2 regions of the Neobacillus sp. B24 genome follow, and region 2 is predicted to be linked to the other one. Evidence: predicted binding sites of a transcription regulator. Region 2 holds the regulator's gene; the other holds the start of a gene.
The links. The regulator CtsR, encoded in region 2, represses protease genes until heat stress. The targets are predictions, from matches to a motif close to ATGGTCAATAAAGGTCAAACA.

Region 1: clpB (ATP-dependent chaperone ClpB) is a predicted target of CtsR. The motif match lies at 4,795-4,815, and genes of this name have one in related genera.

What each region holds. Positions count from the first base shown of each region.
Region 1 is NZ_AP035777.1:1,700,326-1,707,812, forward strand. It holds gene ric (iron-sulfur cluster repair di-iron protein) at 1-654, opposite strand, end outside; gene ACZ43M_RS08515 (molybdopterin molybdotransferase MoeA) at 871-2,136, shown strand; gene mobB (molybdopterin-guanine dinucleotide biosynthesis protein B) at 2,124-2,669, shown strand; gene ACZ43M_RS08525 (YwiC-like family protein) at 2,762-3,490, shown strand; gene ACZ43M_RS08530 (Crp/Fnr family transcriptional regulator) at 3,536-4,228, opposite strand; gene ACZ43M_RS08535 (YjzC family protein) at 4,530-4,709, shown strand; gene clpB (ATP-dependent chaperone ClpB) at 4,829-7,423, shown strand; gene ACZ43M_RS08545 (YjzD family protein) at 7,466-7,487, opposite strand, start outside.
Region 2 is NZ_AP035777.1:95,411-102,897, forward strand. It holds rRNA gene ACZ43M_RS00505 (23S ribosomal RNA) at 1-2,006, shown strand, start outside; rRNA gene rrf (5S ribosomal RNA) at 2,084-2,200, shown strand; gene ACZ43M_RS00515 (CtsR family transcriptional regulator) at 2,792-3,253, shown strand; gene ACZ43M_RS00520 (UvrB/UvrC motif-containing protein) at 3,431-3,979, shown strand; gene ACZ43M_RS00525 (protein arginine kinase) at 3,982-5,058, shown strand; gene ACZ43M_RS00530 (IS6 family transposase) at 5,308-6,744, opposite strand; gene clpC (ATP-dependent protease ATP-binding subunit ClpC) at 6,909-7,487, shown strand, end outside.

The DNA of each region.
Region 1 (7,487 bases), 1.6 Mb from region 2:
AAGATGAACGTGCATAAAGGTCAATCCTTCAAGCTCTTCTAAACGTCTGTAAACCAAAGTGTAGGTACCGCAAGCATCGAGCGGCAGTGAGAAGTCGGAGGTAACGCTCCGTAATTCTTTTATAATCGCGCCGGCATGGTCATGTTCCTTTTCTAGTTCCACAATCATGTTAATCGCTTCTTCGCGATTTTCAACCGTCCCATTCGCAAGCTTTTTGATGAGTGGGAAGACTACTTCCTCTTCTTTTGCCATATGCTCAAGCAATTCCTTTTTCAATTCATAGAACAGTTCATAAACCTTCAATAGTTCAGGGTGGCTGGTTCCATGAACCTTGGAAACCTTTGTTACATATGGGCTTAGCATCGTTAATTCTTCTGCTGTTGCCCGGTGATAATGGTTGATGACGTGATCAATAATGGTGTCGGAGTCGGAGTTGGTCCATACCTCAAGATTCGTTTCTTGCGACTGGTTCTTTTCACAAACTACCATTAACTCTTCGATCACGGTATCCGTATTATGTCCGGCTGCTTGAGAAAGTGGAATATTACCGCCGCAGCAAAAATCGATGCGGTATTTTTTGAACACATCACTTGTCTTTGGTACTTCATTCACAATATCTTTAACTAAGGAATTTGCTGTAATCGTAATAGTCATTATAAAACCTCCTAAAAATCTTTCTACCATAAGCATAATGGAATCCTGAAATAAACTTGGTGACCCTCATCACAGATTCCAAATGTTTTTATAAAAGTGGTCAAGAAACTTTCACATTTGTGACATTTGCCATGTTTGTAAGTTTTCTGTAGGCTTATAATGAATAATATATAAAAACAAAAATTTGATTTTTTTCAAGGATGGGAGCCGATTTAATTGTTTGAAAGAAGACAACCTATCCCAATCGGGGAAGCTGTAAGCAAAGTTATGGAATTTGAACTGCTCGGTGCCATAGAGCATGTTTCGATAGATGAAAGTTATGGAAGATTTTTATCGGAAGACTTAACGGCCACCTGTGATGTTCCGCATTTCGACCGGGCACCATATGATGGCTTTGCTGTCAGGTCAATTGATACCAGTGAAGCAAATCTTGCAAATCCAATACAATTTGAGGTCATTGATCATATAGGGGCTGGAATGGTTTCACAGAAACAGGTACATAAAAATCAAGCTGTTAGAATCATGACCGGTGCAATTATGCCAGAAGGAACTGATGCTGTGGTCATGTTTGAAGTAGCCAAAACCTTTGAAGAGAATGGTACTCCATACATGTCTATTAAGCGGCAGTTTAAAAAAGGCGAAAATGTTTCGTTTAGAGGGGAAGATGCTAAAGAGGGCGAGGTTCTTGTCAAAAAAGGAACATTGATTAATCCTGGCATTCAGGCAATGCTCGCTACTTTTGGCTATAAGCATGTTCCGGTTGCCAAAAAACCGACCGTTGGCTTATTCGCGACCGGCACTGAACTACTAGAGGTTGAAGAAACGCTCGTACCAGGGAAAATTCGCAACAGTAATTCGCATATGATTGCGGCTCAAATTGAACGAGTTGGTGCTCATGTTCAATATTTTGGGAAACTGCCGGATGAATTTGATACCTGTTTTGAAGCAGTTAGAACTGCACTAGACAAAGTGGATATTTTAATCACGACGGGGGGAGTTTCCGTTGGCGATTTTGATTATCTTCCGGAAATTTATGAAAAACTGAATGCTCAAGTGTTGTTTAATAAGGTAGCTATGAGGCCGGGAAGCGTAACGACTGTAGCACACTTTAACGGAAAGCTGCTGTTCGGATTGTCAGGCAACCCCTCAGCCTGTTATGTCGGATTTGAATTATTTGCCCGGCCGATTATTCGCAGAATGTTATGTTCAGAAAAACCGCATTTAAGAAAAGAAACTGCTATCCTAGATGTTGATTTTCCAAAAGCCAACCCGTTTACAAGATTTGTCCGCAGTGCCGTATCCATTGAAAACGGAAGACTAAAAGTAAGCCCAAGCGGCTTAGATAAGTCCAATATCATCATGAGCTTGGCTGGAGCCAATTCGTTAACCATTTTGCCCGGTGGAACAAGAGGATTTACCGCTGGCAGTGAAGTAGATGTGCTGCTGCTTGAAGACCAAACCGGCAGTGAATGGCCTTGGTAAAACCAATTATTTTTCAGGTTGCTGGTTATCAAAATAGCGGCAAGACCACCTTTACATTGAAGGTAATTCAAGGTCTAAGAGCCGCGGGAATCGCTGTTGCCACGATTAAGCATCACGGCCATGGCGGCAAACCAGAGGTCCAGGAGAATAAGGATTCGCTGAAACATCTTTCAGCAGGTGCCTCCGCTTCGATCGTCGAAGGATGTGGCAGAATGATTCTCCAGGCAGAGGGAACCGATATTGGTTTGCAGGACCAAATTGAGTTGTTGAGTTTTTTTGAATCGGATGTGATTTTAGTTGAGGGGTATAAACATCAACCATTTCCCAAGGTTGTACTGATGAGAACTGAGGCAGATTTGCCATTGCTATCAGAACTAACCAATATTAAAGCCATAATCTATTGGCAGGATGATTTGAGGGAAAACATTGCGGCCCAAATGGATCTGGATGTGCCTAGGTTTCATATTAACGACGGTAACAGCGTGGAGTGGACCGTAGAATTATTAAGAAATTGTGTCGAAGAGAGAGGCTGAGGCCTCTTTTTTGTTTTTTTGTGATGTGATTCACACTTTATTCCCCTGTGCTCCATTATAGTGAAGATAGTTGGATTAAGGAGTGAAATATGATGAAGATATTTCTACCAAAACAGCATGGTGCATGGGCAATGTTAATTATCCCGTTTTGGCTCGGGGTCATTAATGGAGGATTTATTTGGCAGCATATCCCGTTTTTCCTCGGTTGGCTGTTATTATATTTGGCAACCTATCCGATGCTGCTTCTTTTTAAAAAGAAAAAGGTTCCTTTTTATACAAAGTGGACGTTAATTTATCTGGTACCTGCTTTGTTACTGCTATTAATACCTTTGGTCGAACGGCCGACAATTGTCTATTTTGGACTGCTGATGCTTCCATTCTTTGTGATTAATACCTATTATACCGCGATTAACCAAGATCGCGCGTTCATGAATGATATCAGTGCCATTTGCGCCTTTTCCATTGCTGGGCTGGCCAGCAGTTATTTCGGCAGGGGAAACATTACAGTTGAAACGTTATTATATACATTTATCGGCTCAATGCTCTTCTTCGCAGGCTGTACTTTTTATGTAAAAACCATGATCAGAGAAAAGAAAAATTTACAATTTAAGTGGGTTTCGTGGATATATCACCTTATTTTGGTGATTTCATGGCTGGTACTCGGGTTTTGGGTCGTCGCGCTTGCCTATATACCAAGCTTGGTCCGGGCAGTCGTCTTTTATGGAAAAAAACTAACCCCAAAACAAATTGGTATATACGAAATTGTAAACTCGGCGATATTCTTCGTGATTATGGCACTACAAATCCTTTATTTTCACTAATACCAGCAAAAAAATCGGTCCCTTGACAGGACCGATTTTTTTATTCTAATCAACTTTACAAATTTCCGTTGGGCAATCCTCACAATCAATCTCCGTTTTCAAATAATCCAAATCATGAATGGTTATCTGGCCTCGTTCAATCGAGATTACGCCAGACTTTCTTAGGTCACTTAACAAACGATTGACCACTTCTCTTGATGTTCCGCAGAAATTGGCCAATTCCTGATTGGTCAGCGGCAAATCAATATAGATGCCTTTATTGGTCTGTATACCATAGCTGTTGCTGATCCGAATCAGAGTGGAGTAGAGCGCACCTTTTTTTCCGTGTAACACCAAGTCACGGAAACGGGTTTGTGTTTTGCGATATTGCTGGCTCATCCATTTTATAAATTCAAAGGAGAGCGGCAAATCTTGTGAAAGCTTTTCTTCAAATAAATCTCGTTTGATTACAGCTACCTCACCACTCTCAATGACACGTGCACTCAATAAATATTTAGGTGACGGGGAAAATAACTGTAATTCACCGACGAAGTCACCCCCTGAGCACATGCGTAATGTAAGCTCGCGGCCGTCAGGGATTATTTTACTAATCTGAAGAATACCGCTTTGAATGATATACATTTCTTCTGCAGCTGCCCCTTCTTGGAATAGAAAGCAACCTTTCTCCATTTTCTTGATATAATGAATCGTCTCAAAGAGATGTGTCAACTGTACAGGTATTTCTTCAACTAACTGCATAAGAGTAACCACCTTTAACGGGTTAATCAATCTTAGTAAAAGGTTGTATGAATTTGTGCCACTTTTCTATTATCCAAATGACAGCCAATGTTATATTTTTACAAGATTCTACTATCATTATATTGTTAACGGAGAATCTTTAGCAATATCTGTAGAATAAGTTCATACAATCGTCAAATGTTGAAAAATAAAGGGTATTGGAAAATAACGTAAGATTTTTTGAGGACGCATGAAAGAACTTCCAATAATGGTGTGAATGGAAACGGAAATAATAAAGTTGTAACGTTAAGGAGGGAAAAGAATGGGTCAAAATCGTCAGTTTCGCTCAGGGCAAAAAGCCCCCAATAATGGCGTATATATTGAAGTTGGAGACACGGGGAGCAATGTAATCAATCCGAAAAAAATAAAGCTGAAAGCCGGGGACAGATTCCCTGAATCCTCAAACGATGAACGAGTTTGGACGTATCAGCGCAAGCCATAATAGTAAAAAACCAAGAGTCATCCAAACCTGGATGGCTCTTTCTAAATTTTACTTTCAACGCAGTGTTATAATATAATAAAGAAAATAGGTCAAGAAAGGTCAAATAAGGAGTTGAGAAAATGGACTTAAACAAAATGACGGAGAGGCTGCAAAAAGGAATGATGGATGCTCAGAGTCTGGCGGTTAAAAATAATCACCAGGAAATAGATGAGCCTCATTTATTTTTGGCTTTATTGGGCCAGGATGACAGTCTGATTGCCTCAATTATGGAACGGGCTGGGATTTCACCGGAAAAAGTTGAATATCGCTTGAAGGAAAGCATGGGGAAAAAGCCGCAAGTGATCGGCAGCGGGGCTGAACACGGGAAACTGTATATAACTTCTAAATTGCAAAAGCTGCTGGTAAGTGCCGAAGAATTCGCTGCCAAGCTGAGTGACGAGTATTTATCGGTTGAACACATTCTTATGGCCGCTGTGAACGGAAATGATTCTGAAATAAAAAGGATTATTGCAGGATTAGGCGGAAGCCCAGAAAAAATACTTTCCGCCATTAAAGAAATTAGGGGGAATCAAAGGGTGACTTCACAAAATCCTGAAACAGGTTATGAAGCATTAAAAAAATATGGCCGGGATTTAGTGGCAGAGGTAAAGGCAGGAAAAATTGATCCTGTGATTGGCAGGGATACGGAAATCCGCAATGTGATTAGGATTCTGTCAAGAAAAACCAAAAACAATCCAGTGTTAATCGGCGAACCGGGTGTAGGAAAGACAGCCATTGTGGAAGGGCTTGCCCAACGAATTGTTCGCAAGGATGTTCCAGAAGGGCTGAAGGATAAAACCATCTTCTCGCTTGATATGAGCGCCTTGATCGCCGGAGCTAAATTCAGGGGAGAATTTGAAGAAAGACTGAAAGCCGTTTTAAATGAAATCAAAAAAAGCGAAGGGCAAATCCTGTTGTTTATCGATGAAATTCATACGATTGTCGGTGCGGGCAGAACCGATGGTGCCATGGATGCCGGCAATATGTTAAAACCAATGCTCGCACGGGGTGAACTTCATTGTATTGGAGCAACGACACTTGATGAGCACCGGAAGTATATTGAAAAAGACCCGGCATTGGAACGGCGCTTTCAGCAAGTGTTAGTCCAAGAACCTGATGTCGAGGACACCATTTCCATTTTGCGGGGCTTAAAGGAGCGTTTTGAAGTCCATCATGGGGTAAAAATACATGACCATGCTTTAGTAATCGCTGCCACTTTGTCAGATCGCTATATTTCTGACCGTTTTTTGCCTGACAAAGCCATTGATTTAGTTGATGAGGCTTGTGCGATGATTCGGACTGAAATCGATTCGATGCCAACTGAACTTGATGAAGTCACGCGCAGAGTGATGCAACTTGAAATTGAGGACGCCGCCTTAAGAAAAGAGCATGATGAAGTCAGCAAACAAAGGCTTGAAACTCTGCAAAAGGAATTAGCCGATTTAAAGGATCAAGCAAATAGTATGAAAGCCAAATGGCTTGGGGAAAAAGAAACCATCCAAAAATTGCAGGAAAAACGGGAGCAAATCGAAAAGCTACGCCGGGAGCTTCAGCAGGCAGAAGACCGATATGATTTAAACCGGGCTGCAGAGCTGCGGCACGGAAGAATCCCGCAAGCTGAAAAAGAATTAAAGGAGCTTGAGACAGAAACACAATCCGAAAATCGTTTGCTGCGTGAGGAGGTAACCGGCGAAGAAATATCGAATATTATTTCTAGGTGGACAGGCATTCCACTGGCAAAACTGGTTGAAGGCGAACGTGAAAAGCTGCTCAGGCTGGAATCAATTTTGCAAGAACGGGTTATTGGTCAAGATGAAGCGGTCAATCTAGTAACAGATGCGGTCCTCCGCGCCAGGGCGGGAATCAAAGACCCCAACAGACCAATTGGTTCGTTTTTATTTTTGGGACCGACCGGAGTTGGAAAAACAGAACTGGCTAAAGCTCTAGCGGAAGCGTTGTTCGACAGTGAAGAACATATTATTCGCATCGATATGTCCGAATATATGGAAAAGCATGCCGTTTCCCGTCTCATTGGTGCACCTCCAGGATATGTCGGCTATGAAGAAGGAGGTCAGTTGACGGAAGCCGTTAGAAGGCGGCCGTACTGTGTGATATTAATGGATGAAATAGAAAAAGCACATCCGGAAGTATTTAATATCCTCCTGCAAGCTCTCGATGATGGCCGGATTACTGACTCACAGGGAAGGGTGGTTGACTTTAAAAACACCGTCATCATTATGACATCCAATATCGGTTCCCAGTTTTTGCTCGATAGGGCCGAAGATGAGGAAGGGATTTCAGAGAAGGCTAGGGAAAATGTGTTAAGCCAGTTAAGAGCTCATTTCCGTCCGGAATTTTTAAATCGGATTGATGAGACAATTTTGTTTAAGCCATTATCGTTGGGCGATATCAAAAATATCGTTGTGAAGCTGTTAAAGGAGCTTCAAGGAAGATTAAAAGACCAGCAAATTGAAATTTCCATCAATGATGCAGCTAAAGAATTCATTGCCATTAACGGTTTTGATCCTATCTATGGTGCGCGCCCGTTAAAGCGGTATATTCAGAGAAATATCGAAACCAAGCTTGCCAGGGTTATTATTGCCGGAAAGCTGCATGAGGGGTCGAGAGCAGAAATCATTGTCAATGATGGAGAAGTTGATATAAATATAGACTAATGAAAAAAGGTCTTCCACTCATGGAAGACCTTTTCTGAAAATCTAATGTTTGCTGCTGGCCGGT
Region 2 (7,487 bases):
CATCGGGTTACCGAATTCAGACAAACTCCGAATGCCAATGACTTATCCGTGGGAGTCAGACTGCGAGTGATAAGATCCGTAGTCAAAAGGGAAACAGCCCAGACCACCAGCTAAGGTCCCAAAGTATACGTTAAGTGGAAAAGGATGTGGAGTTGCTTAGACAACCAGGATGTTGGCTTAGAAGCAGCCACCATTTAAAGAGTGCGTAATAGCTCACTGGTCGAGTGACTCTGCGCCGAAAATGTACCGGGGCTAAACGTATCACCGAAGCTGTGGGTGGACACCGTCTGGTGTCCGCGGTAGGAGAGCGTTCTAAGGGCGTTGAAGCTAGACCGTAAGGACTGGTGGAGCGCTTAGAAGTGAGAATGCCGGTATGAGTAGCGAAAGACGGGTGAGAATCCCGTCCACCGTATGCCTAAGGTTTCCTGAGGAAGGCTCGTCCGCTCAGGGTTAGTCGGGACCTAAGCCGAGGCCGAAAGGCGTAGGCGATGGACAACAGGTTGATATTCCTGTACCACCTCTTTATCGTTTGAGTGATGGGGGGACGCAGGAGGATAGGGTAAGCGCGCTGCTGGTTATGCGCGTGTAAGCAGTTAGGCTGAGAAGCAGGAAAATCCGCTTCTCACAAAGGCTGAGCTGTGATGCCGAGGGAAATATAGTACCGAAGTTCCTGATTCCACACTGCCAAGAAAAGCCTCTAGCGATGATATTAGGTGCCCGTACCGCAAACCGACACAGGTAGGCGAGGAGAGAATCCTAAGGTGAGCGAGAGAACTCTCGTTAAGGAACTCGGCAAAATGACCCCGTAACTTCGGGAGAAGGGGTGCTCATTACGGTGAATAGCTGTGATGAGCCGCAGTGAATAGGCCCAGGCGACTGTTTAGCAAAAACACAGGTCTCTGCGAAGCCGCAAGGCGAAGTATAGGGGCTGACGCCTGCCCGGTGCTGGAAGGTTAAGAGGAGGGGTTAGCCTTAAAAGCGAAGCTCTGAATCGAAGCCCCAGTAAACGGCGGCCGTAACTATAACGGTCCTAAGGTAGCGAAATTCCTTGTCGGGTAAGTTCCGACCCGCACGAAAGGCGTAACGATCTGGGCACTGTCTCAACGAGAGACTCGGTGAAATTATAGTACCTGTGAAGATGCAGGTTACCCGCGACAGGACGGAAAGACCCCGTGGAGCTTTACTGTAGCCTGATATTGAATTTTGGTACAGCTTGTACAGGATAGGTAGGAGCCTGAGAAACCGGAGCGCCAGCTTCGGTGGAGGCGTCGGTGGGATACTACCCTGGCTGTATTGAAATTCTAACCCGCACCCCTTATCGGGGTGGGAGACAGTGTCAGGTGGGCAGTTTGACTGGGGCGGTCGCCTCCCAAAGAGTAACGGAGGCGCCCAAAGGTTCCCTCAGAATGGTTGGAAATCATTCGTAGAGTGTAAAGGCACAAGGGAGCTTGACTGCGAGACCTACAAGTCGAGCAGGGACGAAAGTCGGGCTTAGTGATCCGGTGGTTCCGCATGGAAGGGCCATCGCTCAACGGATAAAAGCTACCCCGGGGATAACAGGCTTATCTCCCCCAAGAGTCCACATCGACGGGGAGGTTTGGCACCTCGATGTCGGCTCATCGCATCCTGGGGCTGTAGTCGGTCCCAAGGGTTGGGCTGTTCGCCCATTAAAGCGGTACGCGAGCTGGGTTCAGAACGTCGTGAGACAGTTCGGTCCCTATCCGTCGTGGGCGCAGGAAATTTGAGAGGAGCTGTCCTTAGTACGAGAGGACCGGGATGGACGCACCGCTGGTGTACCAGTTGTCTTGCCAAAGGCATCGCTGGGTAGCTATGTGCGGACGGGATAAGTGCTGAAAGCATCTAAGCATGAAGCCCCCCTCAAGATGAGATTTCCCATAGCGTCAAGCTAGTAAGATCCCTGAAAGATGATCAGGTTGATAGGTCAGAGGTGGAAGCATGGTGACATGTGGAGCTGACTGATACTAATCGATCGAGGACTTAACCAAGTCAAAATGATTATTCGGTTTACTGAAACTTCTTCTGCATTATCTAGTTTTGAGGGAATGAAACCTCAAAAGAATAGTTTGGCAACTATGGCGAGAAGGTCACACCCGTTCCCATACCGAACACGGAAGTTAAGCTTCTCAGCGCCGATGGTAGTTGGGGCAAGCGCCCCTGTGAGAGTAGGACGTTGCCGGGCAAACAAAAGACAACCTGAAAAAATGGTTGTCTTTTTTGTGTCCTTTTAAAAAAGGTAATTGGCTTTGAAAAAAGGAGTTTCGCGGATATATTGGGATTTTCGCAGATATATTTGTTTTTTCGCGGAAAAAATCAAATTAACGCGGATATATTTTGTTTTTCGCGGATATCCGGAGAAAAACCGCGGATATAATTTTTTAAGTCTATTTTTATTGAACAAAATCACCTAATTTCCACATGTAAATTACGCCAATAGAGTCTATTGGAGCAGTAACCCAGCCGTTTATGCTCCCGAAATACGCAAATAGAACCGATTCATGAAGAATACCCGATGTTTTCCCTCTTCACCTTCGCCAATCACCTCATATTTGAGGAATATACCAATTGTTTTCATTTTGTCCCCCCTCAATTCATTATTTTGTGCCCAATCCTAAACGAAATAGTAGTTTTTTCCCACTATCCCCACGTTTCGTAACCGCAAGATTTGGAGAAAATCATAAAGTAGTGAATCGTTGCATCTCACCATGAATTTGAGTATAATTAATGTCAAATATAGTCAAAGTCAGATGATGACAGGGGGTGCGCAGCCGGAATGAGAAACATCTCCGATATTATCGAGAAATACTTGAAACAAGTCTTAGAAATGAGTGAAGAGGATATCGTTGAAATTAAACGCAGTGAAGTGGCTGATAAATTTCAATGTGTTCCTTCGCAGATTAATTATGTAATCAACACTCGCTTTACAATTGAACGCGGATATCTCGTTGAAAGCAAACGGGGCGGAGGCGGCTATATCCGGATTATAAAAGTAGAATCACATGATTCAGCCGATTTAATCGATCACTTACTATCGCTTATTCACGGTCGAGTGGCACAGGCAAGTGCGGAGGATGTAATCACTCGTCTTGTCCAGGAAGAAATCATCACAAAACGGGAAGCCAAAATCATGCTGTCTGTTATTGATCGCTCCGTGCTCTATATTGACCTCCCATACCGGGATGAATTGCGGGCAAGAATGCTAAAAGCAATGTTAACATCTTTGAAATATAAATGAAAACTTGCCGATTGGCCAGTCCGTTAGGACGAAGACAGAGGCGTAGTTGAATTTATGCGTTAGGAAATTATAAAATTTTATAATTTCATATTAGCTAAATAAGTATCCGGGGTATGTCTGGTCGAGTATCTAAATAATCAGCTGCAAAACCACATGCCCTTTACAGAGGTGAGGAAAATGAATTGCCAGGAATGCAACCAACGGCCTGCAGCGCTTCATTTTACAAAAATTATTAACGGTGAAAAAACAGAAGTGCACCTGTGTGAAAAATGCGCCCAGGAAAAAGGTGAAATGTTTATGTTTAATGGGGAATCGGGCTTTTCCTTTAATAATCTATTAGCCGGTTTACTAAACATTGACCCAACGTTTCAACAGCCTAGTAAAAGTCCGTTCCATCAGGAGGAAATCCTGCAGTGTCATCATTGTTCGATGACCTTTCCGCAATTTTTAAAAGTGGGCCGGTTTGGCTGTGCTCATTGCTATGAAACCTTTCAAGACCAGCTAAAACCGGTACTAAGGCGCCTTCACGGCGGTAACTGGACTCATAATGGAAAAATACCAAAGCGAATTGGCGGCAGTATCCACCTTCGTAAGCAAATTGAGGAACTGAAACATAACTTAAGAGAATCAATCATCCGCGAAGAGTTCGAGCAGGCGGCACGAATTCGCGATGAAATTCGCCAACTTGAAAAAAGGTTGACAGGTAGCCTTGAGGGAGGGGAGTAGCGATGTCGCTCGAACGTTTTTTAAATCAGGCGGTCAGCTCCTGGATGAGTGAGGAAGGACCCGATTCCGATATTGTCCTAAGCTCGCGGATTCGCTTGGCGCGGAATCTGGAGGCCTATAACTTCCCGACACTTTTTTCTCATGAGGAAGCAAAACAGATCATTTCAGATATGGAAAATCTGCTTCAAAAGGGAACACTGCCAAAGTTCGGGAAACTGGAACTGTTGAAAATCGATGAAATGCAGCCGCTGCAAAAGCGGGTATTAGTGGAGAAACACCTAATTAGCCCAAATTTGTCAGAGGACTCACCACATGGGGCCGTTTTATTATCGGAAAACGAAGAAGTCAGTATAATGATTAATGAAGAAGATCATATTCGGATCCAGTGCTTGTTTCCTGGCTTGCAATTGGCGCAAGCCTTGGAAGCGGCCAATGAGATTGATGACTGGATTGAACAGCATCTCCAATATGCATTTGATGAAAAACTGGGTTACCTGACAAGTTGTCCTACTAACGTTGGAACCGGACTCCGGGCATCGTTAATGATGCACTTGCCGGGGTTAATATTAACGCAGCAAATCAGCCGGATTATTCCTGCGATAAATCAATTGGGGTTCGTCGTACGAGGAATTTATGGTGAAGGAAGTGAAGCGCTGGGGAACATTTTTCAAATTTCCAACCAGATTACACTCGGAAAGGCGGAAGAGGATATCTGCCGCGACTTAATGGGGGTTGTCAGCCAGATCATTTCACAAGAAAGGTCGGCGCGGGAAGCATTACGGAAAACTTCTAACATACAATTAGAAGATAGAGTGTTTCGTTCCTTAGGGGTTTTAACCAATTGCCGGATCATTGAATCAAAAGAAGCTGCAAGATGTTTATCAGATGTTCGTTTGGGGATTGACATGGGATACATCAAAAATATCTCCAAAACGATATTAAATGAGTTAATGATTTTAACCCAACCGGGTTTTCTACAGCAGTATGCCGGCGGACCATTAAGGCCGCATGAAAGGGATATAAGAAGAGCAGCATTAATTCGAGAACGATTCCAACTGGAATCTGAAAAATCAGGGTAGTGTCAAAAGTTCTATGAAAACTCCTTAAGGGGTTAGGTTCCTTTCCACATATTGGGTGCGTCGGCCCCGCAACCGCTCTTGACAAACACGCCAATGGTTTGAGATTCCTTTATCAAGGGCGACGGGGACAAAAAGAAGGCATGCCAAATAGCCCTTGGTATTTCCATTTTAAACCATTGGCAAGTTCGGTTTGTCAAGAGTTCGCTTCGCCGGTTGCTAGTGGGTTCAAGGGCTCTGCTAAACAAAAAGTTAGACTGTTTGTTCAATGATCCAATCTTGAGCTAAACCTATTAATTTAGTCCAGCGTGCAGGCATATTCGGTCGCAGTAAGAGCTCTGGATTAACCACTGGCACATTACCTTCTAACGCTGAGTGAGGCCGTAAAAAGTTAAAGTAAGCCACAAAAAGCGTCACAAACGAAACAGACCCATGTTCGGACCCAAACCCGTGTGTTGAGCGATAATTGCCCTTAAATGTGCGATTGAGTCTTTCAATCACTTGTTTGAGAGGCCTATACTCCTTTGATACAGGATCTTCATTGGTAAGCCCAATGACCTGAGTAATGTCAAAGTGAATATCATGCTGGGCGTAAAAGTGTTGGGCTAAGAGATATATCGGATTGCCGTCCACCACAAATGTAAGATCTTCCGGAATCTCTTTAAATTTCATTAGGACATCATCAATGGCACGGATTGCTGTCGCTGTATCTCGATTTGCTGACACTGGATAAGACAGAATGATCTTTTTTACCGCATCAAAGAAGAAGAACAAGTAATGCCAACGACCTTGAACCCTAATATAGGTTTCGTCCCCACAGAACTGATCAGAAAGCTCGTAGGGATAGTGGTCTACGTAAGGTTTAAGGATTAATGCAACTGCGTTCTCGTAATTTAAAATGCTTTGATGCGATATAGAAACACCATGGATATCTTTCATGAGTGCAGCTGTCTTCCGGGCCGAAAGGCCATAGTTAACGTGATAGGTTAAAATAAGCCCCAATGTATGTGGCGACACATAAAGCCTGGCCAAGTCAACCTTTGGTTTCTTAGGAGAAGCCTTTGACAATGGCTGAAAATCAATGTGGAACTGCCGGAAGATATATCTTAATTTAAAGGCTTGTGGATCCTTTTTAAACTGTTTCTTCTCTTTCGCAGACATGCCATTCAGTTTCTGCTGGTAGTAGGAACAGTCATTATTTTTACACTTGTACACGTCAAAGTCTTTTCGCTCTTTGACTTTCTCAAGGGTCCTAGAACAATGAGGACACTTCAAAATAGCCTCCTTCGAATAGCGATTTTTATCATTGAAAAGACAGGCACACACCTTACATTGAAACTGTCCTTTGCCTCCATTATTGGCATAAAGATAATCCGCTGGAGCACCACACTGCGGACATTTCATTGACTTGGGCACACATGCCTTTGTATTCGAACGCCTTTGAACAGGTTTTAGTTGTTTACCGTTCTTCTCCAGGTATTCGGTTAGGAGGCTTCGGTAATCAAGTTTCTGAATGGTTTCGATGATCGGAAGATCATCCACCTGGAGTTTACGATAAGGTTTATTTACAGGTTTTTCCTCAGGCTTTTCAAACATCCCCTTCCCAATAAGAAGGGTAAGTAATGTTCGAATTATTTGTTCTTGGTACTTAATAAAAGTTAATAAATAGGTTATAATTTGAGGGTACAAATTGTCACTTCCTATCTAGGTTGTTGAGAGTGTGGTAACCTCAATTATCCTTAGATTTAAGGGGGTGGCAATTTTTTTGCTTATAAAGCCCTCTATAATAGGATTCTATAGCCTATTTCTTATAAAAGTTTTTACAATACGAAAATCAGGTGAGGAGTGATAGTATGATGTTCGGCCGTTTTACTGAAAGAGCACAAAAGGTGCTTGCTTTAGCACAGGAAGAAGCAATTCGACTTGGGCACAATAATATAGGTACTGAGCATATTTTGCTAGGATTGGTCCGCGAAGGCGAAGGGATTGCGGCGAAGGCCCTTTATGGTCTTGGCCTTGGAGCCGAAAAAATCCAAAAAGAAGTAGAAAATTTAATTGGCAAAGGGCAAGAGGCCTCACAAATCATCCACTACACTCCAAGAGCAAAAAAGGTCATTGAACTTTCCATGGATGAGGCCCGCAAACTGGGTCATTCCTATGTGGGAACCGAGCATATTCTCCTAGGTTTAATTCGTGAAGGCGAGGGAGTTGCCGCCCGCGTTCTTAATAATCTTGGCGTCAGCCTAAACAAGGCACGGCAGCAGGTACTGCAATTACTAGGAAGCAACGAGTCCGGTGGACATCAGGGCGGAGGGGCTGCAAGTGCCAACACACCGACACTTGATAGCCTTGCTCGTGATTTGACAGCCATTGCGCGTGAAGGCAGCTTGGATCCGGTTATTGGCCGCAGCAAGGAAATCCAGCGGGTCATT